DNA from 3 places in the Comamonas guangdongensis genome. Region 1 is predicted to be linked to each of the others. Evidence: predicted binding sites of a transcription regulator. Region 1 holds the regulator's gene; each other region holds the start of a gene.

Region 1 (10,036 bases):
CCTGCTGCTCGGTGCGGCTGGAGAGATTGGCATTGCCGGCATCGATTTCGTAGGCCGAAACCGCCAGCGAATCCGTGGACTTCTTGATGCGTCCCACCAACTCGGTCAGCGTGTCCTCCATGGTGCTCAGCGCGGTGAGCAGACGGCCGAACTCGCCCTGGGCATTGGACGAGAACTCCTGGCTCAAATCCCCGGCTGCCACGGTTTCAGCGATCAAGATGGCTTCCTGCAAAGGCTGGACGATGCGCCGGCGCAGGCTGATCCAGGACCAGGTGCAGCAGATGCAGACCCAGACACCCAGCCCCACCAGCCACCAGCGCGAACGCTGCACTTCCTGCATCAGGTTCTGCGACTGCTGCGCCGTCAGCGAGCCCGCCTGCAGCACCTCCAGAACATCGGACATCGCCACCCAGGCAATTCCCATCAACCCCAGCACAAACATGCTGATGCTGGCAAACGCAATCATCAGACGATTGCTCACTGTCATATTTGATCCCCTTGCCCGGTCCAGCCGAACCTCTAGTTATGTGTTGACCTCGCTACCCAGCACATGGTCCCCGACCACCATCCAGGCTGATGTGCGGGTTGCATTTTGCTACAAATGGTTTGCAACACAACTATGCGCAACCCGTATTTCTGCCGACGCAGCTGGCCGGCGACCCGGCGAGACAACGCAAAAGCGCAGCGTCTGAGACAATCAGAGCGTGGAATTCACTGAACTCATCCAAACCGTACTGATCTACGCCCTGCCCGTGCTGTTCGCCATCACCATTCATGAGGCGGCACACGGCTACGCGGCGCGTCATTTCGGCGACAACACCGCGGCCATGATGGGGCGCATCACGCTCAACCCCATCAAGCACATAGATCCCGTCGGCACCATCTTGATGCCGCTGCTGCTGTACTTCGCGACTTCGGGCGCGTTTCTGTTCGGCTATGCCAAGCCCGTGCCCGTGCGCTTCGATCAGTTGCGCCATCCCAAGCGCGACATGATCTGGGTGGCGCTGGCCGGTCCGGCGTCGAACTTCGTGCAAGCCGTGCTCTGGGGCCTGGCCCTGGTGTTGATGGTGGGGGTAGGACTGCACGAGCGCTTCTTCCTCGAGATGTGCCGCGCCGGCATCACCGTCAATCTGGTGATGTGGGCCTTCAATCTGTTTCCGCTGCCGCCGCTGGACGGCGGCCGCATTCTCGTCGGCCTGCTGCCCTGGAGACAGGCGCAGGCCGTGGCCCGCATCGAGCCCTATGGCTTTTTCATCGTCATGGCGCTGGTGATTGCCGGCGTGGTGGGCAGTTACTGGCTGCGCCCGCTGATGAGCCTGGGCTACTCGGCCATCGATCTGATCCTCTACCCCTTCATGGCCTTGCTGCGCTGAGCGCGGCGCCCCGCCACTGATATTTGCTGTTGATCCTATGAGCACTACCCGTTTTCTGACCGGCATCACCCCCAGCGGCACGCCGCACCTGGGCAACTACGCAGGCATGATGCGCCCCGCCATCGCGGCCAGCCGCGACAAGAATGTGGAGAACTTCTACTTCCTGGCCGACTACCATGCCCTCATCAAGTGCCAGGACCCGGACCGCGTGCAGCGCTCCACCATCGAGATTGCAGCCAGCTGGCTCGCGGCCGGACTGGATCCCGAGCACGTCACCTTCTACCGCCAGTCGGACATCCCCGAGATTCCCGAGCTGACCTGGTTCCTGACCTGCGTGACCGGCAAGGGCCTGCTCAACCGCGCCCACGCCTACAAGGCCGCCGTGGACAAGAACCATGCGAGCGGCACGGAGTCCGACGACGGCGTGACGGCCGGCCTGTTCATGTATCCGGTGCTCATGGGCGCCGACATCCTGATCTTCAATGCCCACAAGGTGCCCGTGGGCCGCGACCAGGTCCAGCATCTGGAGATGGCGCGCGACATGGCCTCGAGCTTCAACCACATCTATGGCAGTGAATACTTCACCCTGCCCGAGGCCGTGGTCGAGGAAAGCGTCGCCACCCTGCCCGGCCTGGACGGCCGCAAGATGAGCAAGAGCTACAACAACACCATCCCCCTGTTCGCACCGCGCGAGCAGCTGAGGAAGCTGATCAACAGCATCACCACGGACTCGCGCGCGCCCGGCGAGCCCAAGGAGGTCGAAGGCTCGGCCCTGTTCCAGATCTACCAGGCCTTTGCCAGCGAAGAGGAAACCGCGACCCTGCGCCGGCAATATGCCGAAGGCATTGCCTGGGGCGATGCCAAGCAGGTGCTGTTCGAGCGCATAGACCGCGAACTCGCGCCCATGCGCGAGCGCTATGAATACCTGATCGCCCATCCCGGCGAGCTCGAGGAGATTCTGCAGGCCGGCGCCGCCAAGGCGCGCAAGCTGGCCACGCCGTTTGTGCAGACCTTGCGCGGCGCCGTGGGCCTGCGCAATCTGGCCAAGGCACAGACCAGCACCAAGGCCAAGACCGCCAAGACGGCTCTGCCGCAGTTCAAGCAGTATCGCGAAGCCGACGGCCAGTTCTACTTCAAGCTGGTGGCCGCCGACGGGCAGCTGCTGCTGCAAAGCCAGGGCTTCACGGCCCCCAAGGAGGCGGGCCAGAGCATTGCCCAGCTGCAGCGCGAAGGCGCAGCGGCCCTGGCCGCACTCAAGCCGCGCCTGCAGGCCCTGGACGGCATCAGCGACAATCAGGTACTGCAAGCGCTGGAACAGCTGCGCGAAGCCGCCGAGCAGTAAGCTGCTTGCAAAGAGGGTTGCCCGGCACCGACCGGGCAGCATGGATGCAATCCTTCGCACAAAAGGAACGATGAATGCGTATTGCCGCTCTGGACGATGATCCATTGCAACTGGAAATGCTGCGCCAAGTCGCGACCGAGGCGGGCCACAGCTGCCACACCTTCCTCAAGGGCACGGCTCTGCAACAGGGGTTGCGCCGTGAAAGCTTCGATCTGCTGCTCATCGACTGGGAGCTGCCCGATATCCAGGGCACAGAGATCGTGCGCTGGGTACGCGAGCAGGTCAGCAAGCAGGTGCCCATCATCTTCATCACCCACCGCAGCGAGGAGGCCGATATCGTCGAAGGCCTGAGCTGCGGCGCCGATGATTTCATGATCAAGCCCGTGCGGGCGGCCGAGCTGCGCGCACGCATCTCCGCTCTGCTGCGCCGCGCCTATCCGCTGTCGGCCCAAAGCGTGCTGACCTTTGGCCCCTACCGTTTTCTCTCCGCCACCAGCTGCATCGAAATGGACGGCCAGCCCGTGGAGGTCACGCACCGCGAATACACGCTGGCGCTGACGCTGTTCCAGAACCAGGGCCGCCTGCTGTCGCGCGACCATCTGCGCGAAGCCATCTGGGGCCATAACGCCGAGGTGCAGTCGCGCTCGCTGGACACCCATGTCTCGCGCCTGCGCAATCTGCTCAATCTGCGAGCGGGCCAGCCCTACTCGATTTCCGCCATCTATGGCTACGGCTACCGGCTGGACGTGCCGGAGACCGACGACTCTACCGCCAGCGCCGACTGAGGCCGTTTCATCACACCCGGCCTGCCCTACCTCGATACCTCATGCCACTCCCTATCCCCACCAGGTTTGTCTTCATGCAGCTCCCTGGACTGCGTGCCGCCCTGGTGGGCTCGGGAGTTGCGGGGCTGACGCTGGCGGGCAGCGCCATCGCCCAGATCCGGCCCATGCCGCGCAACGGCGATGTGATCGAGCATCGCGTCGTCAGCGGCGACACGCTGGAACAACTGGCCGCGCGTTACCTGGGCGACCATCGCCGCTGGACCACGCTGCAAAGCCAGAACCACGTGGCAGACCCTTTCCGCCTGCGCCCCGGCTCGGTGCTGGAGATTCCCGCGCGCCTGTTGCGCGCCGCAGCCGCCTCGGTGGAGTTCGTGCAGGGCGATGTGCGCAGCTCGCACTCGCTCAGCCATCTGGCCGGGCCTGCGGATGCGCCAGACCAGCCCGTGCAGAAAGGCCAACTGCTGCAGGAAGGCGACGCACTCAAAGTGCCCGCCAACGCCTTTGTTGCCGTGCGCCTGGCCGATGGCTCGCTGGTGCGCGTGCAGTCCGAGTCCGATGTGGAGCTGCGCCAGATGCGTCGCAAGGGGCGCGCCGGCAGCCTGCAGTCCGTGCTCGATCTGCACGCGGGCGGTGTCGAGGCCTCGGTTCCCAAACAGGCCGATGGCGAGCGCCGTTTCGAGGTCCGCACCCAGGCCGCATCGACCAGCGTGCGCGGCACGCAGTTCATGGTCTTGACGGACGACCAGGGCGGGACGGCCGCAGCCGTGGACGAGGGCTCGGTCGCCGTGCACGCCGGCGCGCCGGGCGCCTTGCTCAAACCCGGTCAGGGCATTGCCGTGGCCGCCGATGGCCGTCTTGGCAAGACTCTTCCCATGCTGCCCGCCCCTGATACGACGGCCTGGCCGACACTGGTGGAAGACGCGAACTGGGTCAGCCTGACGCTGCCGGCCATGCCCGCGGCCCTGCGCTTTCAGGTGCAGCTGGCCGGGGACCGAAGCTTCACCCGGACGCTGCGCAGCGGCATGTTCTCGCAGTCACCGGCCCGCCTGACCGGCGTCGAAGACGGCGAGTATTTCGCCGCCATTCGCGCCATTGATGCCAACGGCGTCCCCGGCGCGCGCAGCGTGCAGCGCATCCGCGTCAAGGCGCATCCGGTGCCGCCGCTCTACGCCTCGCCCGCGCCCGGCGCCGTGATCGGCCTGGGCCAGCAAGGCCTGGAGTGCACCAAGGTGCAGGAAGCCTCGGCCTACAGAATCCAGGTGGCGGCCGCCGGCGCCGATTTTTCCCGCCCGGCCATAGATGCCAGCGAACTCCGGGACTGCCTGCTGCCCGCCGATACCCTGGCCCAGTTGCCGGCCGGCGACTATCAGTGGCGCGCCGCCAGCATCCGCATCTTGGCCGATGGCGGGCAGGACCCGGGCCCGTTTGCGCCCGCGCTCAAGCTGAAGCTGGCCCAGGCTCCGCGTTCGCCCGAGCTGCAGATGGGCGGCGGCCCGGGACAAGGCAGCAGCCATATCCACTGGGCCGGCGAGCCAGGCCAGCGCTACCACATCGTGGTGGCCAGCGAACCCGGCTTCGCCAACCCGCTGGTCGACACCTGGGTCAGCGAGCCGCAATGGTCTACCGGTGATTTGCCCCCGGGCAGCTATTTTCTGCAGATGCAGGTGGAAGACAGCAACGGCCTGCGCAGCAATTTCTCGGCAGCGCGCGAATTCCTGACCGGCAACTGGGTCACCACGGGCGACGGCCAGACGCTGAACTCCGGTGATGGTTCGCGGCTGCTGCGCCAGTAAATTCGATAGCTGGCAACGCATGGATATCGTGATGTTTCATTGAGTCCACGCATAAGTTCGATGCAGAGCCAGCGCTATAAGCTATCGATTCATGAGCCCAATCCAGCACACAGCCCATGCTTGAAGCCGCAACACCCCGCAAGCGCGAGGACCAGCGCTACGGCTGGCTGCTGCTGGCCGCCTTCCTGCTGGCGCTGGTGTACTGGCTCAGCGGCCCCGGGCAGCTGGCGCGCATCAACGGCCTCATCCAGGACACCTCGGCCTGGCTGCACCAGCGTCCGGCCTCGCCCGATATCGTCATCGTGGCCGTGGATGACGCCAGCATAGACACCATAGGCCGCTGGCCCTGGCGCCGCGCCCTGCATGCCGCCGTGCTGGAGCGCATTGCCCAGGGCCAGCCGCTCGCCATAGGCATGGACATCGTCTTCAGCGAAGAGGACCTGGACTACCCCGGCGATGACCTGCTGCTGCAACATGCTCTGCGCAACAGCGGCAAAGTCGTGCTGCCCCTGGCCCTCAGCGCACAAGGCGGCGTGACCCTGCCGCTGCCAAGCCTGAGACAGGCCAGTGCGGCGCTGGGCCACACGCAGATGCCCATGGATGCGGATGGCAATGTCCGGCGCTTCTATGAGCTTGAAGGCAGCAGCCAGCAGCTCTGGTGGCATATGGCCGTCAGCCTGCACTGCGTGGGAGTGACCGGCCGCGCCTGCAGCCAGGCCGAGACCGCCGCCACCATGCCCTCCCCATCATGGCAGCGCCTGCAGCCCCAGGTGATTGCGCTGGCAAAGCCCGCCGGTAACCGTGCCCAGCGCCCCGCCTCCCCGTTCACGACCTATGCCTATATCGACGTGCTGCGCGGCAATATCCCGGCCGCTGCATTTCGCGGCAAATACGTGCTGATCGGTGCCACGGCCGCCGGTCTTGGCGAAAACATCAGCGCCCCCGCAGGCTTTGATGCGCATCTGGTCTCCAATGTGGAGATGCTGGGCCATGTGCTCAACGGCATCCTGCTGGACACGCATCTGGAGCCGGCCTCGCCCACGCTCGACCGCATCCTGAACCTGGTGCCCGTGGTGCTGGGCCTGCTGGCCCTGGTCTGGTTCGGCCCTTCCGGCGGCCTGCTCGCCTGTGCGGGCCTGGGCATCGCCTGCCTGCTGGTGGCCGGCCTCGCCCCGCGCTGGAGCCAGGTGCAGACGGCGCCGGCCGCGGCCCTGCTGGGCCTGGCTCTGGCCTACCCGCTGTGGAGCTGGCTGCGCCTGCGCGCCGCCACGCGCTTTCTGGCCCTGGAGCTGCGCGATCTGCAAGGCCAGGGCCTGCCGGTGAGCAGCGCCGGCTCCTTGAGGAGCGATGTACTGGACCGGCGCATCGCTGCCGTGGAGCAGGCTTCGCGCCAGTTGCGCAGCCTGCATCATTTTGTGAGCGAAAGCCTGCGCCAGCTGCCATCGCCCACCTTTGTCTGCGACCGCGACGGCAAGGTGCTGCTGGCCAATACGGCGGCCCACAGCTATATCCAGAGCCTGGGGCGGAGCCTGCGCCACGGCGACGATCTGCTCCTGCTGCTGTCGGGACTGAGCCGCGTCGACGACGCGGATCGCTCCGGCTCCAACGCCCTGACAGCCGGCAGCGCGCCGCTGCTCGATCGCGAGGCCATGCTGGCGGCCCGATTGCCGCGCCAAAGCGAGGGGCGCGATGCGCAGGGCCGCTTTCTGATGCTGCTGAGCCAGGCCTTCGAGTCCCAACCCACATCGGGCTGGCTCATCACGCTGGTGGACATCAGCGACCTGCGCAGCGCCCAGGCCCAGCGCGACCAGGCCATGCAATTCATTTCGCACGATATCCGTGCGCCCATAGGCTCCATCATCACGCTGCTGGAGATGCAGCGCGGCCCCAGCGCCGAGACCGCGCACGAGCCTCTCTTCGCACGCATCGAAGGCTATGCGCAAGCCTCGCTGCAGCTGGCCGACGACTTTGTCCACCTCGCACGTGCGCAACAGCAAAGCTATCGCAGCGAAGCCCTGGATCTGGGGCTGCTGGCCGACCAGGCGGTTGCCGACTGCTGGGCCCAGGCGCGCAAGCAGAATGTGCAGCTGCAGTTCGAGCTGCCGGAAACCGAAGCCACGGTGCGCGGCGACCCGGGACTGCTGCACCGCGCGGCCGTCAATCTGCTGAGCAATGCCATCAAATACGGCCGGCCCGAAGCGGCGTCTGCAGCCGCCTGCGTGGAATGCAGCCTCATCGATCAGGACGGATGCTGGGGTTTCGCGGTGCGCGACCACGGCCCAGGGATGGATCAGGCCTCGCTGCAGCGGCTCAGCCAGCCATTCGAGCGGCTGCAGCAGCATCAGCGCCAGGATGGCGTCGGGCTGGGCCTGGCTTTTGTACGCACCGTGGCCCAGCGTCACGGCGGCAGCCTGCAGATCCGCAGCGAACTCGGCCGTGGCAGCCTTTTCATCCTGCTGATTCCCAAGGCCTGAGCCCAGAGACGAAAAATCCCCAGAACCTTTCGGTTCTGAGGATTGACGTTTTGGTGCGGCTGGCAGGAATCGAACCCACGACCCCTTGGTTCGTAGCCAAGTACTCTATCCAGCTGAGCTACAGCCGCAACAGGGTTGTATTCTAGCAGTGCAAAAACGCCTCTCAGACCAAATCGGCAACTTTTTCGCAATCAAGCAAAGAAAAAGCCTGCCATCGCGAACGATGGCAGGCTTGATGCATCTGGTAGGGCGTGGCGGACTTGAACCGACGACCAAGGGATTATGAGTCCCCTGCTCTAACCAACTGAGCTAACGCCCCAACACCGACAACAGCCTGGGCTGCCACCGGAAAAACTTGGCTATTGTAGGGCCTAACGCTTGTGGCTCAAGGCATTGCTCACGAGTTTTGACGTGATATCGACAATCTGGATCATTTTGTCGTAGTGCATGCGGGTGGGACCGATCACCCCCAGGGTGCCCACGATCTTGCCGTCGAGCTCGTAGGGCGCGCTGACGACCGAGAGGTCCTCGAAAGGCACGATCTGGCTTTCGCCACCGATATAGATGCGCACGCCCTCGGCCTGATTGGAGAAGTCCAGCAGCCGCAGAATCTGGGTTTTCTGCTCGAACAGATCGAAAGCTCGGCGCAGATGGCCCATGTCGCTGGAGAAATCGCTCACCGACAGCAGATTGCGCTCGCCCGCGATCACCACATCCTCGCGGTCGTTGCTGCTCATCACTTCGGCGCCGATATTCACGGCCGCCTGCATGAGCACGCCGACTTCCGCGCGCAGCTGCTCCACCTCGATCTTCAATCGCGCACGCACCTCCTCCATGGTCAAACCAGCGTAATGATGATTGAGGAAATTCGAGGCTTCCACCAACTGCGAAGACTCGTAATCCACATCCGTGAAGATCACGCGGTTCTGCACATCGCCTTCGGGCGAGACGATGATGACCAGAAAACGCCGCTCCGACAGGCGCACAAACTCGATATGCTTGAACACGGAGCTGCGGCGCGGCACCATGACCACGCCCACGAACTGGGAGAGGTTGGAAAGCAGATGGGCGGCGTTGGCAATCACTTTTTGCGGTTGCTCCGGCACCAGATCGGGCGTTACAAGGTCTGAGCGCTCCACCGTGAGCATGGTGTCCACGAACAGGCGGTATCCCCTGGCCGTGGGCACGCGCCCCGCCGATGTATGCGGGCTGATGATCAAGCCCATCTCTTCCAGGTCGGCCATCACATTGCGTATGGTGGCGGGCGACAATTCCAGCCCGGAGGCACGCGAGAGAGTGCGCGAGCCTACCGGTTGACCGTCAGCGATATAACGCTCGATCAGCGCTTTGAGCAATAACTTGGCACGTTCGTCGAGCATGATTTCATTTTAATGATGTAATTTCCCAGATGACATCCACGTTCCGCCATATTGCCTTGATAGGCAAATACCACACTCCCGCAGCAGGAGCCCCGTCTGCTGCGGCCGGTCAGGCATTGCAACGGATTGCGGCCTATGTGCGCAGTCTGGGGTGTGAGGTGATTCTGGATACCCAGTCGGCCATCTATGCCGGCCTGTCCGACTATCCGAGCATGGACGTGGGCGGCCTGGGCAAGCACTGCGACCTCGGTCTGGTGGTGGGCGGCGACGGCACCATGCTGGGCGTCGGCCGCCATCTGGCGCGCTACGGCACGCCTCTGGTGGGCATCAACCAGGGCCGCCTGGGCTTTGTCACCGATATTGCGCTGGAGGATTTCGAGGCCTCGATCGCTCCGATTCTGCAGGGCGAGTACGAGGAGGACGAGCGTCCTCTGATGCAGGCCCGCGTCATGCGCGAGGACGCCTGCGTTTTCGAAGCCCAGGCCATGAACGACGTGGTGGTCAACCGCGGCTCGACCTCGGGCATGGTGGAGCTGCGCGTGGAGGTCGGCGGACGCTTTGTGTCCAATCAGCGGGCCGACGGCCTGATCGTGGCCACCCCCACGGGGTCCACAGCCTATGCGCTCTCGGCGGGCGGCCCCATGCTGCACCCCTCGACCCCGGCCTGGGTCATGGTGCCGATTGCGCCTCACAACCTCTCCAACCGCCCCATCGTCCTGTCCGACGCGCAGGAGGTCATGATCGAGGTGGCCGGCGGCCGCGATATCAGCGCGAATTTCGATATGCAGTCGCTGGCTTCGCTGCAGCATGGCGACCGCATCCTAGTCACCCGGGCCGATCACAGCGTGCACTTTCTGCACCCCAAGGGCTGGAATTACTTCGCCACCCTG
Region 2 (10,036 bases), on a different contig from region 1:
GCAGTGGTTCAAGGGCACATCGAACGTGCTGCTGGCGCGCGACCTGAATCTGGTGCCCATAGGCACCATGGCCCACGAGTACATGCAAAGCTATCAGGCCCTGGGCGTGCGGCTGCGCGACTTCCAGGTGGCCGCGCTCGAGGACTGGGTGCAGGAGTACCGCGGCGACCTCGGCATCGCCCTGACCGACACCGTGGGCATGGACGCGTTTCTGGCCGATTTCGACATGTATTTCGCCAAGCTTTTCGACGGCCTGCGCCACGACTCGGGCGATCCCTTCGAATGGGGCGAGAAAGCCCTGGCCCACTATGCCAAGCTGCGCATCGATCCGCAGAGCAAGCGCCTGGTCTTCTCCGACGGACTGGACCTGGACACGGCGCTGGCCCTGTATCACCGCTTTGCCGATCGCATCCAGTGCGGCTTCGGCATAGGTACGCGGCTGACCAACGACATGGGCCTGACCACCATCAACATCGTGATGAAGCTCACCCATGCCAATGGCCAGACCGTGGCCAAGATCTCGGACTCGCCAGGCAAGACGCTGTGCAATGACGAGACCTATCTGGCCTATCTGCGCCAGGTCTTCAATATTCCGGAACCCGCCGCCCAGGCGGCCTGAGAGGCCCAGGAGATCTACATGCTGAAAGTGACGCTGGCCCAGCTCAACTACATGGTGGGCGATATCCACGGCAATATCCGCCGCATGCGCGAAGCGGCCGCCAAGGCTGCTCAGGACAAGGCCGATCTGGTGGTGTTTTCCGAGCTCTCGCTCTGCGGCTACTACCCGGGCGACCTGCTGGACGAGCCCAGCTTTCTGCAGCGCCTGGACGCGGGCCTGCAGGACCTGCTGAACCTCACGCGCCAGTACCCGGCCCTGCACTGGGTGGTGGGCGCGCCCACCAGACACCAGGGGCCGGGCAAGCGGCTGCACAACAGCCTGCTGGTGCTCAAGGACGGAAAGATCCGCCTGCAGTACGACAAGCAGCTGCTGCCCACCTACAACATCTTCGACGAGCGCCGCCACTTCGAACCCGGCGCCGACACGGCCAAGGTGCTGCGCATAGGCAATTGCCAGGTGGGCTTTCTGGTCTGCGAGGACGGCTGGAACGACCGGGTCGCGAACGACCAGGGCGCCGACTACGCCACCAACCCCTTTGTGCGCATGGGCGATGCGGCCCCCGACCTGGTCGTCAGCATCAACGCCAGCCCCAGTCACATGGGCAAGCGCGAGCAGCGCCACGAGATCTTTGCCCAGGCCGCGCAGCGCCACAGGCTCCCCATCCTGTATGTGAACCAGATCGGCGGCCAGGACCAGATCGTGTTCGACGGCGCCTCCTTCGCCGTGGAGCCCGAAGCCGGCGTGGTCTTCGAAGCCAGGCGCTTTGAAGAGGATATCCACACCCTCAAGCTCGATGAGCAAGGGCATTTCCAGCCCATCCATGGCGAAGGCCTGGGCCGCGTGGCGTCCCAGGGACTGCCGCTCATGGAGTTCTATCGCCAGCAGATCGTGCTGGGCCTGCGCGACTATGCGCGGCGCTGCGGCTTCAAGCAGGTGGTGGTCGGCAGCTCGGGCGGCATAGACTCGGCGCTGACCCTGGCCCTGGCCGTGGATGCGCTGGGCGCCGACAACGTGGTGGGCATCACCATGCCCTCGCGCTACTCGTCGGCGGGCTCGGTCGATGATTCGGTGCAGCTGTGCCGCAACCTTGGCGTCAAGCTCCACGAGCATCCGATCAAGGACCTGATAGACGGCTATGCGCGCCAGTTCGAGGCCAGCTTCGGCGAGCCCCTCAAGGGCCTGGCGCTCGAAAACCTGCAGGCGCGCACGCGCGGCACCACGCTGATGGAATTCTCCAACGCCTTCGGCCACCTGCTGCTGACCACGGGCAACAAGTCCGAGGTCTCCGTGGGCTACTGCACGCTGTATGGCGACACCAATGGCGGCCTGGGCCTGCTGGGCGATCTGTACAAGACCGAGGTGTTCGAGCTGTCGCGCCACATCAACCGGCGCGCGGGCCGCGAGCTGATTCCGCAGGTCATCATCGACAAGCCGCCCTCGGCCGAACTGGCGCCGGGGCAAAAGGACGAGGACAGCCTGCCCCCCTACGCCGTTCTCGATGAGATCCTCAAGTGGCAGATCGAGGGCCACCACCTGTCCAACGCCGAATATGCGCGGGCCGCAGAGTTTGTGCAGCGGCTGCGGACGCAGCCCGGCGGGCCCGAGACCATCGCCCGGGTGCAGAAGCTGGTGTTTCGCAGCGAATACAAGCGCCGCCAGGCTCCGCCCATGCTCAGAGTGCGCCCACGGGCTTTTGGCACCGGCCGGCAAATGCCAATTGCGGCACACTATGAATGAAAGTGAGCAAGGCGCGTTCCGCGCCGCACTTCTGACCTGCCCTGCGGGGCGCTGATTTCTGCACGGATTCCGCTCTCATGCCTCAAGCCAGTTCCCACCCCTCCAGCAAGCGCATCATCTCGGCGGCGCCGGAGACTCTGCCGACCTCGGTGCCCCTGCATACCGCGGTGCTGATCGGGCGCTTTCAGCCGCTGCACAACGGCCATATGGCGCTGCTGCATGCGGCGCTGGAGCGTGCGCGTCAGGTAGTGGTGGTGCTGGGCAGCGCCTGGCAGGCTCCCAATCCCAAGAATCCTTTTTCCTGGCAGGAGCGCGCTCAGATGCTGCGCGATGCACTGCCCAGAGAAGACGCCGAGCGCGTGCATTGCGTGCCCGTGCGCGACTATTACAACGAGCCGCTATGGGTGCATGCCGTGCGCGACGCGGTGCAGGCCCATGTTCCCGAAGGCGCGAGCGTGGCCCTGGTCGGCCATTTCAAGGATGCCAGCAGCAGCTATCTGGCCCGCTTTCCGGGCTGGGAGCTGATCAGCCTGCCGCGCCTGGGCCAGTTTGATGCCACGCCGCTGCGCGATATCTTCCTGGGCGAGGCCGGTACCTCGCCCGAAGCCATGGAGTCGGCGCTGGCCAAGCTTTCCACCCAGATGCCCGGCAGCACCCTGGCCTTTCTGCGCCGCTGGGCCCATACGCCGCTGTATGTGCGCATGCAGAAGGAATGGCAGATGCTCCAGGCCTATAAGCAGGCCTGGGCCAAGGCTCCCTATGCCCCGGTGTTTGTGACCGTGGACGCCCTGCTGCGCTGCCACGCCAAGGGCAAGGATCAGGTGCTGCTGATCCAGCGCAGCCACGCACCGGGCCAAGGCCTGTGGGCCTTGCCCGGCGGCTTTCTGGAGCAGCGCGACAGCCTCTGGCAATCCTGCATGCGCGAGCTGCGCGAGGAAACCTGCGCCTCCGTCAGCGAAGCCGATCTGCTTGCAGCCCTGCAGACCGTGCAGGTCTTCGACCACCCCGACCGCAGCCTGCGCGGGCGTACCATCACCCATGTGCACTATCTGGACCTGGGGGTGCAGCCCAGCCTGCCGCCCGTACGGGGCGCGGACGACGCGGCCCTGGCGCGCTGGGTGCCGATCGCCGATCTGGCCCAGATGGAAGGTGATTTCTTCGAGGACCACTTCCAGATCCTGTGCCAGTTCCTGCCCATCACCCTGGCCCATAACGAGCCCGTACGGCAGGTCGCCTGAGCCTTAAAACCATAGCTGCAAGCGCTTGTCCATCAAGCGCCTGAGCCGCTTTTTCCCTGAAAATTCATGAACACTCTGAACATCCGCCCCGCTACCGAGCAAGACATAGACCTGATACTGCACTTTGTGCGCGAACTGGCAATCTACGAAAAAGCCGAGCATGAGGTGCTGGCCACGCCCGAACATGTGCGCCGTACGCTGTTCTGTGCGAACCCCGCCGTCTTCGGACTGATCTGCGAAGTGGACGGCAAGGCCGTGGGCTTTGCCGTGTATTTCTTCAACTACTCCACCTGGCAGGGCCAGCACGGCCTGTATCTGGAAGACCTGTATGTCACACCCGATGCGCGCGGCCATGGCGCCGGCAAGGCCTTGCTGCAGCATCTGGCCCAGATCGCCGTGGACAGGAACTGCGGCCGCTTCGAGTGGAGCGTGCTGGACTGGAACACCCCGTCCATACAGTTCTACGACCGCCTGGGCGCGTTGCCGCAGAACGAATGGATACGCTACCGCATGACGGGCACGGCCCTGCAGGCACTGGCCGCGGGCGTGCAAACCCCGGCCTGAGCCGTACCACGGCATCCAAAGTGATGTGCGCCGCACTGCAAATTGCTGCACACCCCTGGTTAAGTCACCAGTACGCAACATCAACAATGCGGCGCATTCCGGCTTAAGTCAGAATGAACGGTTTGGCAAAAACAACTGATGAAGGCAGCGATAAAACTGACCTTTCACCCTCTTTCTGGAATCCCTGGATGCCTAGCTACCAAGAACTCATCGCTCAAAAAAATGCGCTGGACAAACGCATCGAAGAAGCGCGTCACACCGAAGCCAAGGAAGCCTTGGCCACCGTCAAGCAATTGATCGCCACTTTCGGCTTTACCGCCCAGCAGGTCTTCCCCTGGAAGCCCGAGGAGAAGAAAAAGGTCGAAGCCAGGTATTACGATCCAGAGAGCGGTGCCACCTGGACGGGCCGCGGCAAGCCCCCGAAGTGGATCGAAGGCAAGGACCGCAGCCAGTATGAGATCAAGGTGGAAACTCCTGTGGAGTACAGCGCTCCGCGCGATGCCAGCAACCCCTTTCCCGTTCAGTAAGCAACGGACTCGGCGGCCGGCGCCTGCAGCCGCTGCACCAACGCCGCCACATCCAGGCACTGGATCAGCAAATCCCCGCCATTGGCCTTGATCAGCCTGTCCACCAGTTGCCCGGCCGCATGGGCCAGGGCCGGAGCGGGCAAAAGCTGCTGCGGCGCAAACCGTGCGACTCCCTGCAAATCGCTGACCAGCACACCAAGCTTGAGCCCTGCATGCTGCAGCACCAGTACCTGGCTTTGCTGCGTTCTGGCCACGGGCTGGCCGTAGAGCAGGCCTCCTAGATCGAACACCCAGACATAGCCCGCAACCTCCCCCTGGTCATGCCGCGCCAGAGTTCCCACGCAGTGAGGCAAGCGCCCCGCCGATACCGGAGCAATGGCCGCCGCGCTCTGCGCCTCCAGCACGCAGGCGGCATCGACCGCGAGCACGCTGCGGCCCACAAAAAACGTGGCCATTTCGCGGCCCTGATGCTGGGGCTGAGCGGCCTGCACCCGGGTATTGCGACGCCAGACCGCGGCCAGGGCGTCGTCCTGCACCGGACCGAAGGCCTGGACCGCAACCGCCAGCACCTCTTCACGATAACCGTCGCTGCGCTTGAACTCGCGGTAGCCGCTGCCCGCTGTCACGGCCACCACGCAGTACTGGCCCTCGTGCACCATGGCGCGAGCCGCGCTCTGGCCGGGCTCCAGGGCCAGCATGTCCGCCGGCAGCGCCATCCTGTACCCCGGAGGCCATGACGCAGTCGACGAGGACATGACAAGCCCATCCCGATTCAGATACGCAACCTGCCTAGAGATGGCTGCGCCGGTCTGCGCTCCGAGCACTCCCTGCAGCATGGACTGGAATTCACGCTGCGCGTGAAACACCAGCCCGATGCCGCCCAGCACCGCGCCGTGCCGAGCGCGAATCGCCGCATGGTAGACATAGGTGGGTTCGGCATCATCATGCAAGGCGCAGTGGCGCCAGGGCGAGACACAGTAGGACTGTGCACCCTGCAGATCCAGCACCCTGGACAGGCTGTCTGGCTCTATGTGGCGGCCGATCAAGACCTGAGGCCTGCCGTCCGGACCGGCCGGATCGCGCAGACTGACAGCGACAATGCGCCCGCGGCGGTCATAGACCACGATCTGCCGATACACCGTATACAGATCATGGATCGCAGTCAGCAGATCGCAGACCTGCGTCCTTTGCTCGTCCGCGGCGTCGCCGGCCTCCAGGCTTTCCAGCAGAGCCGGCAATTGCGGCGTCAGCGCCCACCAACGGCAGTCATTGGCGCGTTCATAGAGATTGCGGTCCAGCAAATCCACCAGCAAACCTGTGAGAAGGCGGTTGTCGCTCAGTGACGTCGCCAGCACCGTGCCGTAGAGCGAAGCTATGGACTGTGTGAACACCTCGTTGGTGCGCGCACCGGTTTCCCCGATCTGCTCGAGCACGGCTTGCAAACGACTGCTCTCGCTTTGCTTGCCCGCCGTCATGACCTGGCCGTTCCAGACCACGCGGCGTATGGTGTCTGCGGCGCTGTGAATCGCATGCAGCGGCGGGCAGAACTTCTGCGCATGGGCCAGCAGGCCCTGGGCGACGCCCGCATCCAGGCCTTGCAGGCCCGATTGCGCGCGCTCGCCGAAGGCCAGATCCAGCGGCACCATGAGCTGGGCTCGCCAACCCCGGGGACCCGGGTAGCCCTGATAGGCTGCGGCCAGCGCTGCTTGCACCAGATATGTGCGCCCTCCATGGATTTGCAACGCCCCCGCACCAGGCTGGTGAGGCGATACCCGCGAGCCGACACCAATCCAGTGCACATCGCTGCTGGCCAGCACGCAGCCCTGCTCATCCAGCAGCAGCGCGATGCTGGACTCCGCTTCCTGAGCGCCCTGGGCTGCAGCGGCATGCCGCTGGCTCCAGATGCCCTGCATCTCGCCGTCAAAGTCGAAGCACAGGCACAGCACTCCGGCCGGCTGCCCGGTCACGGGGTTCAGCATGCGTTGCGCATAAATCAGTGCACTGCGCCGATCCGGCTGCACATCGGAGGCGCCAAAGACCTGAACATAGCTCTGACTCTGCAAGGCCCGCGCCACGAACTCGTCATTGCATTGGCGAGAACGCGCAGCGTCCATCTCCCGCGTGCCGGCCAGCACCTGCCCCTCGCGGTCCAGCAGCAGGATTTCCTCATAGACCGTGTACTTGCTCCGATAGGCTTGCAGACGCTGTCTGATCGGTGCCGCATCGGCGTCCAGCCCCGAGACAAAGCGACACAGCACAGCATCCGTGGCAAGAAAGCCCACGTCAGCGGTGCGCTCGTAAAGATTGCGCACCAGGGTGTCGATGATGTGCTGGGCCTGGCTGGCCAAGCCCGCCGTGACTCCCGTCACCGCCTGCGCGACCATGGACTGCACCAGATCCTGCTCCAACTGCTCGAAGCCGGCGCGCGTGGCCGCCATCATGGGCAGCAGCGCCTGGGCTTCCTGCGGGCAGTTCATCTTGGCCGAAGACTCTATGAGCCGCCACATCAGATTGAGCTCCTGTAGCGAACTCTCGCAGCGCACCACCTGGCGCATATGGGGGACGAAGGCGTCTGTCTGCAGCGCAGCTTGGGTGCGCTCCGCCGGGGCTGTGGTGTTTTTCTGAAGCATGCCTTGGCTGAGCAAAACCCGGGCCTGTTTGTAAAAACATGTTAGGAAGCGCCCGGGGTAATCCCGAGCCTCTGGTCTGCTTGTCCTGAGATCCTCCAGGGCAGGCTCTTGAAAGCGGAAAAAATTGCCTTATTATTAGCACTCGAGGGGGTTGAGTGCTAACAGCTTTGCCCCACATGTTCCGAATGTCGGCCAGGATGGCTGGCAAGTCTTGTTTCAACTTTGTTGATGTATTTAGGAGTTGGTATGAACCTGCGTCCCCTGCACGATCGCGTGATCGTCAAGCGCCTCGAAAACGAAACCAAGACAGCCTCGGGCATCGTGCTCCCTGATGCTGCCACCGAGAAGCCTGACCAAGGCGAAGTGCTTGCCGTGGGTCCCGGCAAGCGCAATGACAAGGGCGAGCTGATCGCTCTGAACGTGAAGGTCGGCGACCGCGTTCTGTTCGGCAAATACTCTGGCCAGACCGTGAAGATCAACGGCGACGAGCTGCTGGTCATGAAGGAAGACGACCTGTTCGCAGTCGTCGAGAAGTAATCCTTCCCGAACACCTCTCATCTTCATAGCTGCTGACGATTGCTTAATAAGCGTTGGCAGTTAATTTGAACCCAATTCTTTAGGAGCCAAAAATGGCAGCAAAAGACGTAGTTTTCGGCGGTGAAGCACGTGCACGCATGGTTGAAGGCGTGAACATCCTGGCCAATGCGGTCAAGGTTACCCTGGGCCCCAAGGGCCGCAACGTGGTGCTGGAGCGCTCGTTCGGCGCCCCCACCGTGACCAAGGACGGCGTGTCCGTAGCCAAGGAAGTGGAACTGAAGGACAAGCTGCAGAACATGGGCGCTCAGCTCGTGAAGGAAGTGGCCTCCAAGACCAACGACATCGCCGGTGACGGCACCACCACCGCCACCGTGCTGGCGCAAGCCATCGTGCGCGAAGGCTCCAAGTACGTGGCCGCCGGCCTGAACCCCATGGATCTGAAGCGCGGCATCGACAAGGCTGTCGCCGCCCTGGTGGAAGAGCTGAAGAAGCAATCCAAGGCCACGACCACCTCCAAGGAAATCGCTCAAGTGGGCACGATCTCCGCCAACTCCGACTCCGACGTGGGCGAGATCATCGCCCAGGCCATGGACAAGGTCGGCAAGGAAGGCGTGATCACGGTTGAAGAAGGCAAGAGCCTGGCCAACGAACTGGATGTCGTGGAAGGCATGCAATTCGACCGCGGCTACCTGTCGCCCTACTTCATCAACAATCCCGAAAAGCAAGTTGCCCTGCTGGACAATCCCTTCGTGCTGCTGTTCGACAAGAAGATCAGCAACATCCGCGACCTGCTGCCCACGCTGGAAGCCGTGGCCAAGGCCGGCCGTCCCCTGCTGATCATTGCCGAAGACGTCGAAGGTGAAGCCCTGGCAACCCTGGTGGTCAACACCATCCGCGGCATCCTGAAGGTTGTGGCCGTGAAGGCTCCTGGCTTCGGCGACCGCCGCAAGGCCATGCTGGAAGACATCGCCATCCTGACTGGCGGCAAGGTGATCGCCGAAGAAGTGGGCCTGTCGCTGGACAAGGTGACCCTGGAAGACCTGGGCCAGGCTGCCCGCGTCGAAATCGGCAAGGAAAACACCACCATCATCGACGGTGCTGGCAAGGCTGACGAAATCGAAGCCCGCGTGAAGCAGATCCGCATCCAGATCGAAGAAGCCACTTCCGACTACGACCGCGAAAAGCTGCAAGAGCGCGTGGCCAAGCTGGCCGGCGGCGTGGCCGTGATCAAGGTGGGCGCTGCCACCGAAGTCGAAATGAAGGAAAAGAAGGCCCGCGTGGAAGACGCCCTGCACGCCACCCGTGCTGCCGTGGAAGAAGGCATCGTGGCCGGCGGCGGCGTGGCTCTGCTGCGCGCCAAGCAAGCCGTGGGCGCTCTGGCTACCGGCAATGCCGAGCAAGACGCCGGCATCAAGCTGGTGCTGAAGGCCGTGGAAGCTCCTCTGCGCGAAATCGTGGCCAACGCCGGTGGCGAGCCTTCGGTGGTTGTGGATTCCGTGCTCAAGGGCCAAGGCAACTTCGGCTTCAACGCCGCCAACGACACCTACGGCGACATGCTGGAAATGGGTATCCTGGATCCCACCAAGGTGACCCGCACCGCACTGCAGAATGCCGCTTCCGTGGCTTCCCTGCTGCTGACCACCGAGTGCATGATTGCCGAAGCCCCCAAGGCTGACGCAGCACCTGCCATGCCCGACATGGGCGGCATGGGCGGCATGGGCGGCATGGGCATGTAATTGCTCCGCTGCTGACTGGAGGGTTTCGAACCCTCCAGTTCCGCACCAAGAAAAAGGCCGCATTTGCGGCCTTTTTCACATTCAGCTGCTTTGCACATGCCGCTCAGTACATAAAAAAACCAGCCCAATAATTGGCTGGCTTCTTATTTGAGGACTTGGCTTAGAAGCGGTGACGCAGGCCGACAGTGATGCCGGTACGCGAGGTGGCGCCATTGGTGCCATCCAGCACCCCACCCTTGACTTTTGTGTGATCAACACCGAAATAGGCGTCGGTGCGCTTGGAGAACGCATAGTCGGCGACGGCCACGATGAAATCGGCCTTGCCGTTGAAATCACCGGTTGCCGAGCCCCTCTGCTTGGCGTGGTAGTAATGCAGACCGGCATTCAGCTGAGGTGTGATCTGATAGCCAAAGCCGATCTTGAACATTTCCCGCTTGTTGGCGGCATT
Region 3 (10,036 bases), on a different contig from region 1:
AGTCATGGCATTCTCCAGTCGAATCCGATAGGACTTCCGGGCATCCATGCTGAACTTCGCGCACCAGCGCTGGGCTAGGAAAGTCCCTTCGTATTCGACAGCACCACTTCAACGCATGCAAAAGCGGTCACTTGGCCTTAATAACACTCCAGCGACAGCTATGAGGTGTAGAGAGGACCTGCTAGGAAGACTCCGTGCAATGACAGCTTTGGGTGGGAGCAGCCATTGACCATGCTGAGTTGGCTGACAGCAGCCAGCCTATTGCAGCCTGTGACCAGCTTCATGACTGTTTAACCCGCTACAGCGGAGAGGGCGAGCGGCCCTCAGTTGTGCATGTGGTGTGGCTTCCAGACCCACCTACGTCTACACGCAACCCTCTGAGGTAATGACCGTCAGTGCCGAATTTAGAGTCTGCTGCTCGACGAACTTTGTTCTCACGGACTGAGCTGATTCACCTGCTCGGCAACTGGACCCAGGTGTACAGGATGCCCCCTGAAGCCACATCGCCGCACTGGAGCGGCTTCCTCCGAAACACCCCCTGCAGTGCTCCCCGAACCGTGCTGAGTTAGGCGTGGAATTCAAAAGGTGAATGACTTCAGTTGCAGATCCAGCATTGCGGCACCAGCCAAGGCTTCCATGAGCGAGCGCAGCCATTGATCCCAGACGGATTGGCTCACGAACAAAATAACACGTTAATAAGTTCGACTTTTTTGAGCGATTTTGCTTAAAAACATAGCAAATCAGGATAGTGAGAACTATCCAATAACCAAAATTATTCAGCTAAATCAATGATTTAAATTAAAAAATGGTTCGCAAATGAGTACAACACTGAGTGAGAAAAGTACAAAACTCAAGAAGAATCGACAAAAGCCTTTGTTTACCAAGGGTTTACACGGAGATCGCACACTATTGAGCAGCGACAAATCCTCGGGAACTTTGTCTTTAGCACTCCTTCTAATGGAGTGCTAACATGAAGATCATGGAAGAAAGGAAATCTGCAATGAAATCTGCCTCCGGCTCCATTGCTACTGCCCTGGCACCCGCGAACCCTTGGGCTCTGGTACCACCGCTGGGCAACCTGGATGCCTATATCTCGGCCGTGAACCGTCTGCCCATGCTCACCCTAGAGGAAGAGCAGGAATACGCACGCAAACTCAAAGAGAACAACGATCTGGACGCCGCCGGGCGTCTGGTGATGTCCCATCTGCGCCTGGTGGTCTCCATTTCCCGCCAGTACCTGGGCTATGGCCTGCCGCATGGCGACCTGATCCAGGAAGGCAACGTGGGCCTGATGAAGGCGGTCAAGCGCTTTGACCCGGACCAGGGCGTGCGCCTGGTCAGCTACGCCATGCACTGGATCAAGGCCGAGATCCACGAATACATCCTGAAGAACTGGCGCATGGTCAAGGTTGCGACCACCAAGGCCCAGCGCAAGCTGTTCTTCAATCTGCGCTCGATGAAGCATGACATGAAGTCGGACGCGGCCCTGGCCGACGACGATGCCGTCATGCGTGAAACCCTCACGACACACGAGATTGACGCCATGGCGGCCAAGCTCAACGTCAAGCGCGAGGAAGTCATCGAGATGGAAACCCGCCTGGCCGGTGGCGATGTGCTGCTGGACCCCTCGCCCAGCGATGACGGCGAGCAGGCCTATGGCCCCATCGCCTATCTGGCCGACGCCAGCCACGAGCCCACGGCCATGATCGAGTCGCGCCAGCGCGACCATCTGGCCACCGACGGCCTGAGCATGGCGCTGGAAGGTCTGGACGCGCGCAGCCGTCGCATCGTGGAAGAGCGCTGGCTCAAGGTCAACGATGACGGCTCGGGCGGCATGACGCTGCATGAGCTGGCTGCCGAGTACGGCGTGAGCGCCGAGCGCATCCGCCAGATCGAGGTCGCGGCCATGAAGAAGATGAAAAAAGCGCTGGCGGAGTTTGCCTGAACGCCAACTTGCGCCTGAGCGCCTAAAAAGGCAGAAATGCTGAACCTCAAACCCGGATAATTTCCGGGTTTTTTATTTTTCGGCGCGATGCCGCCAGCGTCGCGACCGGCATCCATACCGACAAGACTCCAGAGACCTGCCATGCCTGCCCATACCTTGAAGAATCTGTCTCGCCGCCGACTGGCTGCCGCCGCAGCCGCATTGCTGGCCGCCGCCACGCTCCCCGCAGCCATGGCCGCCGACAACTGGCCCGACAAGCCCCTGCACCTGATCGTGGGCTTCCCCGCCGGCTCCTCCCCCGACCTCACGGCCCGCGCACTGGCCGAGCCGCTGGAGAAAAAGCTGGGCCAGACCATCATCGTGGAAAACCGCGTGGGCGCGGGCGGCAATATCGCCGGCGAATATGTGGCCAAGGCCGACGCCTATACCTTCAGCGTGATGATCAACGGCAATATGACGATTGCCAAGCTGCTCAACCCCGCGGTGCGCTACGACCCGGTCAAGGATCTCCAGCCCGTGAGCCTGATCGGTGTGGCGCCGCTGGTGCTGGTGGCTCCGGCCTCGGCACCCCAGGGCAAGGCTTTCCTCGACGCGGCCGCCAAGGCCGGCGACAAATGGAGCTACGGCTCGCCCGGCGTGGGCACCGTGGGCCATCTGGGCATGGAACTGCTCAAGAGCCGCTCGACCATCAAGGCCGTCCACGTGCCCTACACAGGCTACCCTCAGGTGTTCAACGGCATCCAGGGGGGCGATCTGCAGCTGTCCATGCTGCCGCCGGCGCTGGCCATGAACCAGATCCAGGCCGGCAAGCTGCACGGCATAGGCGTGACCTCGGCGGCCCGCAGCCCGCTGGCTCCGGGACTGCCCAGCCTCAAGGACCTGGGCATCAACAACTTCGACCTCGAGATCTGGAACGCCGTGGCGGCACCCAAGTCCATGCCCAAGGCCCATGTGGAAAAGCTCGCGGCTGCCGTGAGCGAAATCGTGCGCAGCCCCGAAATGCGCCAGAAGCTGGCCATGCAAGGCTGGCAGGCGGTGGGCAGCTCGCCCGAAGGCCTGCACAACCGTATCCAGCAGGATGTGAAGGCCCTGGGCACCATCATCCGCGAACAGCACATCACGGCGCAGTAATCGCACGCTCCTTCTCTTCCGGGGGGAGACCGCAGCTTCGCCGCAAGGCGGCGGGCCGCCTGGGCTCTTGCCCAGTGCTTCTCGTCTGGGATGTCCCGGTTTCAAGACCGCCTTGCTCGATTGATACGCCTTTGGGTATCGGATAGAGCTACTACCGCATCCCTTATCATGCGCCCGACAGGCATACGTTTACGCTATGCCATTGGGCGCATTGTTTTATCTAGGGCAGCGCCACCGCTTTTGGAGCCTTCATGGACGCTGGTACCTGGTTCATACAGCTCAATGCCTGGCAAGTCATGGCACTGGGGCTGGTTTCTTTCGGCACGCTCTATCTGCTGGGCGGCTGGGGCATGAGTGCATTCACGCGCTGGCTGGCGCACCACGGCCTGGGACGGACGCTGGATACGCGCCCGCTCAAGCCCGATCAGCTGCAACGCGAACGGCGCCTGTCCTTCAATTCCGTCCTGGTCTTCGGCCTGGGCACGATCGTGCCCTGGGGCTTCCTCAAGCTGGGCTGGGCACATCTGGCGCCTGCGGCCGGTGCCGGCCGCATCGCGCTGGAAATCCTCGCCCTGCTGCTCTGGAACGAGGTGCATTTCTGGATCAACCACCGCCTGCTGCACACGCGCCAACTGGTGCGCTATCACGGGGATCACCATCGCTCCACGGTGACCACGCCCTGGTCCACCTACAGCTTTCACCCCGTCGAGGCGCTGATGCTGGGCAACATCATCCTGCTGCCCATGGTAGTGCATGACTTCAGTTTCTGGTCGCTGGCCGCGGTGCCCGTGCTGAGCCTGATCCTCAACACGATAGGCCATTCCAACTACGACTTTTTCCCCAAGGTCTCGGACAGCCATCTGCTGGCCGCCAGCCGCCGCCACCATCTGCATCATGCGCGGCCGGCCGGCAACTACGGCTTTTCGCTGGCCTTCATGGACCGGATCATGCGCACCCAGGTCAAGTCCTCCGGTCCTCGCTGAATGCGCAAATCTCCCGGCCGGCGCCTGCTGCCCAGCCTGCGCCACTGGCGCGACTGGCAATCCCTGTTCTACATGCTGCTCATGCCGCTGCTGGTCTGGTGGCAGTGGAGCCATGGCTTCCACTTCGTGCTCTATGCGCTGGAGCTGTTCCTGACGCTGGGCGTGGGGGTGATACACCACAACCACACCCATGTGCGCATGTGGTGGGGCCGCTGGAGCAACCGCTTCACCGATTACTGGCTCACGCTGCTGCAGGGCCATCCGACCTTTGTGTTCTGGCCCGCCCATGTGGGCAACCACCACCGCTTCCGCCACGGCCCCAGGGACATTGCACGCACCTACCGCCCCGAGTTCGGCGGCGACACCAACCACCTTTGGGGCTATCTGATCCATCCGCTGCAGGCCGCCTGGGTGCTCTACCCGCTGTTCTTTCGCTGGCTGAGCAATCTGCGCCGGCACTGGCCCGGCGCCTTCCGCTACTGCATGGGGCAGTACGCGCTGTGGCTGGCCAGCTGGGGCTTTTTTCTCTGGCTGGACTGGCAGAAAGCGCTGCTCTTCGTGATCGTGCCCCAGCTCCACGGCCTGCACTGGCTGCTGGCCACCAACTATCTGCAGCATGCCCACGCGGACGGCAGACCGCTGACCAGAGCGCAGCGCAATACTCCCGGTATCGAGCTGAACTACGCGCGCAACTTCGAGGGGCTGGTCAACCCCCTGCTTTTTAATATTGGCCTGCACACCGCACACCACGAGTGCCCGCATGCGCACTGGTCCGAGCTGAGCACGCTGCACGACCGGATCTACCGCCGGCGGGTCACACCCGCGCTGAACGAGGGCGGGCTGCTGCCCTATATGGGACGCGTGTTCGTGCTGGGCCTGGTCCGGCCCGCAGCCCGCACCCGGCCGCAAATGCCGCCCGAAGCTGTTCAGTAAAACCTGTTGAGGATTTATGCCTGTTGCCTATTCGAACGTCTATCTGCAGTCTGCCGGAATGTTTCTGCCCGGCGCCCCGGTGGACAACGCCGGCATGGATGCGTTCGTTGCCCCGCTGAACCGCATCTCCGAGCGCATCAAGCGTCGCATACTCGCCGAAAACGGCATCCAGACCCGCCACTACGCCATCGATGACGCGGGCCATACCGTGTTCAGCAATGCGCAGATGGCGGCCTCGGCCATCCAGTCCACGCTGGACGGTGCCGGCAAGACACTGGCCGATATCGGCTTTCTCTCCAGCGGCTCCTCGGGCGGCGATGCGCTGATGCCCGGCTTTGCGAGCATGATCCAGGGCGAGATGGCCGCACCGCCCATGGAAACGCTGTCGGTTCACGGCGTGTGCGCGGCCAGCGTGGGCGCGATGCAGGCGGCCGCCATGGCCGTGGAAAGCGGTGCGCACCGCCTGGCCCTGTCGGTGGCCAGCGAAATGCCGTCGCGGCTGTTCAAGCGCTCGCGCTTTGCGGCACAAAGCTATGACACCGATTTCGACGCCCACTTTCTGCGCTGGATGCTTTCCGACGGCGCGGGCGCCGTGCTGCTGGGCGGCCCCAAGGCCTTGCCGCAGGCCGGCGGCCTGCGCCTCAAGCTCAAATGGACCCATTTGCGCAGCTTTGCGGGCGACTATCCCGTGTGCATGCAACTGGGCATGACGCCCGACCGCAGCAAAAGCCATCTGGACTTCCCCGCCTGGAGCGATGCCGAGGCCGCCGGCGCGCTGGCGCTGCGCCAGGACATCCGCCTGCTGCCGCATCTGTTCGACGTCTGCATCCATGAGTACGCGGACCTGGCCCACAAGGGCTGGGTGCCCGAGCGCGGCATAGACCATTTTCTCTGCCACTACTCGTCGGAGCGCTTCATCCCCGTGGTCGACGATCTGCTGGGCAAGGCCCAGCTGGCCATCCCGCGCGAGCGCTGGTGGAGCAATCTGGCCTGGCGCGGCAACACCGGCGCGGCGTCCATCTTCATCATGCTGTCCGAGTTCCTGGAAAAAGAAGGCGCGCGCCTCAAGGCCGGCGATACGCTGCTGTGCTTCATCCCCGAGTCGGGCCGCTTCACGGCCGGCTACATGCTATGGGAAGTGGAGGCTGACGCGCCTGCTGCACAAACACAGCCAGCGGTTTTCCCTCATAGGACCGAGGCCTCCGAAGCCATTGCCGACGATGCGCTGCCCGATGTCTCCGGCATCGCCGCACCGCACGACCCGGCGCGCGCGCCCGCGGCGCTGGCGCCGCTGCTGACCGAGCTGGCCAGCATCTGGCAGGACTACCGCTCGCGCGTCTGGCGCACGCCGCTGCTGCAGCGCATCCGCACGCGCCAGTTGCAAACGACCGACTATGTACGCTGGATGAGCCACTGGATTCCCCAGGTGCGCGAAGGCAGCCTGTGGATGCGCGAGGGCGCGGCCTCGCTGACCGGCGACTATGCGGCCCTGGCCTCGCTGATCGACCTGCATGCGAGCGACGAGCAGAACGACTTCAAGATCCTGCATGCCGACTACCTCAGGGCCGGCGGCACCGAGACCGATATGGCCAAACTGCGCCGCAACCCCGGCGGAGAAGCGCTCAACGCCTATCTGCACGGCCTGGCCGCCACGCCCGACCCCATAGGCCTGCTGGGCGCAATCTACATCATCGAAGGCACGGGCCAGCGCATCGTGCCCAGCCTGCTGCCGCTGCTGCGCCAGAGCCTGCCGCTGCCGCCCGACGCCTTCCGCTTTCTCGAATATCACGGCGCCAACGACGAGAACCATCTGGAGCGCTGGCTGCTGGCCGTGCAGATGGCGCTGGAGCTGGACGGCGCGGGCACGGCCCAGCAGGCCATTTTGCAGACGGCGCGCCACACCGCCGCCATGTATCTGATGCAGTTCCAGCATGTGCTGGCCGAGTAAGAGGAAGGCCCGATGAAGAACGAGTTCAAGGACCATGTCTGGGACGAGCGCGACCCCAACCCCTGGCTGGCGCTCTATCTGGACCAGAGCACCCCCCTGCCCGACGCGGTCAAGGCCGCCTGGCTGCGCGACTGCAGCGGTGCATCGCGCCAGTTCTTTCTGCCCGCCATCCGGCCGCTGGCGCGGCTGAGCATGATCGTGATCCAGGCGCTCAAGATCTTTCTGCCCAAGCGCTGGGCCCACTCCATGCTGCTGCACCGGCTGCTGGCCTTCAGCATGAACCACTTCGTCTCGCCCGAGGCCAACTGGCTCATCATGCGCCACTTCCACCTGGGCTCGCAGGTGCTGCAGTTCGTAGCCGCCAACGCTCCGACCAAGGTTGGCACCACGCCGCTGACGCCCACGCAGATCGACGACGTGAAGGACGAGCTATTCCTCAGGCACGACCTGAACCTGTTCAACTTCGTGATCCGCCTGAACAAGGCGCTGCGCGAAAACGGGCAGCAGCTGGTCGCCGTGCCGGAGCCGGACTTCTCCATGATCCACGATCCGGATCTCAGGCTCGAGGACATGCCGCGCGGCAGGCTGAATCTGCTGGACCTGCAAAGCGCCATCGAAATCTACACGCCGGTCTACCAGCTGCTGCTGACCGACAACGACTTCTGGCGCGCCAGCAACTCGTTGCAGCTCGACGAAACCATCGCCATCTACTGCGCCAAGATTCTGGCCTCGCCCGAACATCTGGTGCTGCTCAACAACAAGCACCCCATGGTGCCGCTGTCCACGCTGTATGCGGCCTACCGGTTGGTGCTGCACGGACTGTCTACCGAGATGCTGCATTCGCTGCTGATGCGCATGGCCAGCGGCGAAGCACCGATTCCCGCACGCGAGCTGGCCGGGATACAGCAGGCCGCCTAGGCGACCTAGCCCCTCCGGGCCTGGAGGGCCTCAAGCCACGGCCAGCCAGGCCTGCATCTGGTCGGCGGACATGGCCCTGGAATGCAGCCAACCCTGGAAGCACTCGCAGTCGATATCGCGCAGCAGCTGGAGCTGATCGTTCTGCTCCACGCCCTCGGCGACCACCTCCAGATCCAGCGCATGGGCCATGTGGACAATGCCCTCCATGAGCCGGTCCCGGCAGGGCGAAGGCAGCAGGAACTCGCGCCCCAGCTTGACGCGCTGCAGCGGCAGGTATTGCAGATAGGCCAGCGACGAATGGCCGGTACCGAAGTCGTCCAGCGCAATCGTGACCCCCAGCTCGGCCAGTTCGGCCAGCACCTGGCGCCCCTGGTCGGGGTTGATCATGGCCTGGGATTCGGTCACCTCGAGCTCCAGCCATTGCGGCGGCACCTCGTGCCTGCGCAGACAGCTGGCGACCTGCTCGACCAGATTCACCTGGCGCAGCTGATAGGCCGACAGATTGACCGCCACGCGCAGCGGCGTCCCGGCCTTGAGCCAGGCCGCGATCTGCTTGCAGGCCGCATCGAGCACATAGTTGCCCAGGGCGACGATCTGGCCCGAGGCCTCGGCCACGGGAATGAAGCGTGCCGGGCTGACATTGCCGAGCACGGGATCGTTCCAGCGCAGCAGGGCTTCCACGCCCACCACCCTGGCCGTTTTCACATCCACCTGCGGCTGGTAGTGCAGTTGCAGGCCGCCATAGCCTAGCGCCATGCGCAGCCGTTCGGCCAGCAGCACGCGCTCGGCCATTTCCTTGCCCATGCTGGGCTCGAAGAACACGGCCTTGCCCCGGCCCTGGGCCTTGGCGCTGTACATGGCCATGTCGGCAAAACGCATGAGGTCGTCGCCCGACTGCGCATTGTCGGGATAGAGCGCAATGCCTATGCTGGCGCCAAAGTCCAGCGCCAGGCCGTCATGCTTGAAAGGCATGGCCAGGGCCGCGAGTATCTGCTCGCTCCAGAACCTGGCGCGCGCCGCGCCCTCCCCCACCAGCAGCAGCATGAATTCGTCGCCACCCAGGCGCGCCAGAATGCCTTCGCTGCGCAGCTGAGCCTTGAGTCGCCGCGCCACCTCCCTGAGCAGTTGGTCGCCCGCCGCATGGCCATAGCCGTCGTTGATGGCCTTGAAGTTGTCCAGATCCAGCTGCAGCAGGGCCAGCGCATCGCCATTGGCCTGGGCGATCTTGAGCTGCTCCTGCAGGTCCTGGCCGAACTGCCAGCGGTTGTTGAGCCCCGTCAAGGTGTCGCGCGTGGCCTGGAACTTCAGGCGCTGCTGCATCTGGCTGAGTTCGGTCACGTCCCGCACAAAAGCCACGGCCAGCCCGTGACTCTCGTGGCCGAAATACCCTAGCGCGATGTCCACCGGTATCGCGCCTCCCGGCTTGCGCTGCATCCACAGCGCTCCGCCCAGGCCCATGGGCCGGCGCGAGGGCTGGGCAAAATAGCTGCGCAGATAGTGGCCATGGGTGGCGCGCACGTCCGGGGCCAGCAGGATGTCCAGCCCCTGCCCCTCGAGTTCACCGCGCTCATAGCCCGAAATGGCCAGCATGGCGGCATTCGCTGCGATGATGCAGCCGTCGCGCCCCACCAGCAAAATGCCGTCCGGAGCCGCATCCAGAGCGTCGCGCTCGCGCTGCGTCAACAGCCAGCGCTGCAGCTGCACAGCATTTGTATCCGCTCCAGCCTCCCAGGTGGACAAGGCCTGAGCCAACCGGTTATGGCATTCGACCAGCGCCGCGGTGGAAACGGGTTCCGTCAATGAGGAAAAAGGGCACTCGCCCATATGCGCACTCCTAGCATCCACCCCGGCGTTCCTGCGTGCCGCACCTCCTCATGCTGCATCAGAGGCCTGCCGCCGGCTTCCGCAGCCGGGCGGTCGGCCCTACCAAGTGATTCAAGGCATCAACTATGCGCAGCGTAACAAGCAATCTGTTTGCGCTATATCAAAGATGAATGTGTGACAAGGAGTTTCCCCAACTTGCAAATGCTTGCTAACCGGGCTTCAGCCCAGCAGGGCCTTGACGTCCTGGGCCAGGACCTGCGGGCCCGCACCATAGCGCTCATAGATGCGCAAACGACCCTGGGGGTCATACAGATAGGTGCCCGCCGAGTGGTCCAGCGTATAGCTGCCGGCGGT

What was found. The regulator HrcA, encoded in region 1, represses chaperone genes, less so after heat shock. The targets are predictions, from matches to a motif close to TTAGCACTCNNNNNNNNNGAGTGCTAA.
Region 2: the regulator HrcA is predicted to act here: its motif matches at 7,451-7,477, upstream of groES (co-chaperone GroES).
Region 3: the regulator HrcA is predicted to act here: its motif matches at 943-969, upstream of rpoH (RNA polymerase sigma factor RpoH).

The regions. Positions count from the first base shown of each region.
Region 1 covers NZ_JBFYGN010000003.1:165,797-175,832, reverse strand. The annotation lists gene AB6724_RS03845 (methyl-accepting chemotaxis protein) at 1-487, opposite strand, end outside; gene AB6724_RS03840 (site-2 protease family protein) at 705-1,373, shown strand; gene AB6724_RS03835 (tryptophan--tRNA ligase) at 1,411-2,715, shown strand; gene AB6724_RS03830 (response regulator transcription factor) at 2,790-3,500, shown strand; gene AB6724_RS03825 (FecR family protein) at 3,575-5,293, shown strand; gene AB6724_RS03820 (CHASE2 domain-containing protein) at 5,410-7,767, shown strand; tRNA gene AB6724_RS03815 (tRNA-Arg) at 7,819-7,895, opposite strand; tRNA gene AB6724_RS03810 (tRNA-Ile) at 8,010-8,086, opposite strand; gene hrcA (heat-inducible transcriptional repressor HrcA) at 8,139-9,146, opposite strand; gene AB6724_RS03800 (NAD kinase) at 9,176-10,036, shown strand, end outside.
Region 2 covers NZ_JBFYGN010000017.1:15,009-25,044, forward strand. The annotation lists gene pncB (nicotinate phosphoribosyltransferase) at 1-619, shown strand, start outside; gene AB6724_RS14635 (NAD+ synthase) at 638-2,356, shown strand; gene AB6724_RS14640 (bifunctional nicotinamide-nucleotide adenylyltransferase/Nudix hydroxylase) at 2,434-3,594, shown strand; gene AB6724_RS14645 (GNAT family N-acetyltransferase) at 3,661-4,158, shown strand; gene AB6724_RS14650 (H-NS histone family protein) at 4,347-4,685, shown strand; gene AB6724_RS14655 (chemotaxis protein CheW) at 4,679-7,315, opposite strand; gene groES (co-chaperone GroES) at 7,562-7,852, shown strand; gene groL (chaperonin GroEL) at 7,945-9,588, shown strand; gene AB6724_RS14670 (porin) at 9,749-10,036, opposite strand, start outside.
Region 3 covers NZ_JBFYGN010000010.1:141,158-151,193, reverse strand. The annotation lists partial or broken gene AB6724_RS11290 (IS110 family transposase) at 1-6, opposite strand, end outside; gene rpoH (RNA polymerase sigma factor RpoH) at 1,001-1,945, shown strand; gene AB6724_RS11280 (Bug family tripartite tricarboxylate transporter substrate binding protein) at 2,087-3,076, shown strand; gene AB6724_RS11275 (sterol desaturase family protein) at 3,328-4,059, shown strand; gene AB6724_RS11270 (fatty acid desaturase) at 4,060-4,992, shown strand; gene AB6724_RS11265 (iron-containing redox enzyme family protein) at 5,009-6,940, shown strand; gene AB6724_RS11260 (DUF6999 family protein) at 6,953-7,858, shown strand; gene AB6724_RS11255 (putative bifunctional diguanylate cyclase/phosphodiesterase) at 7,889-9,682, opposite strand; gene AB6724_RS11250 (SCO family protein) at 9,902-10,036, opposite strand, start outside.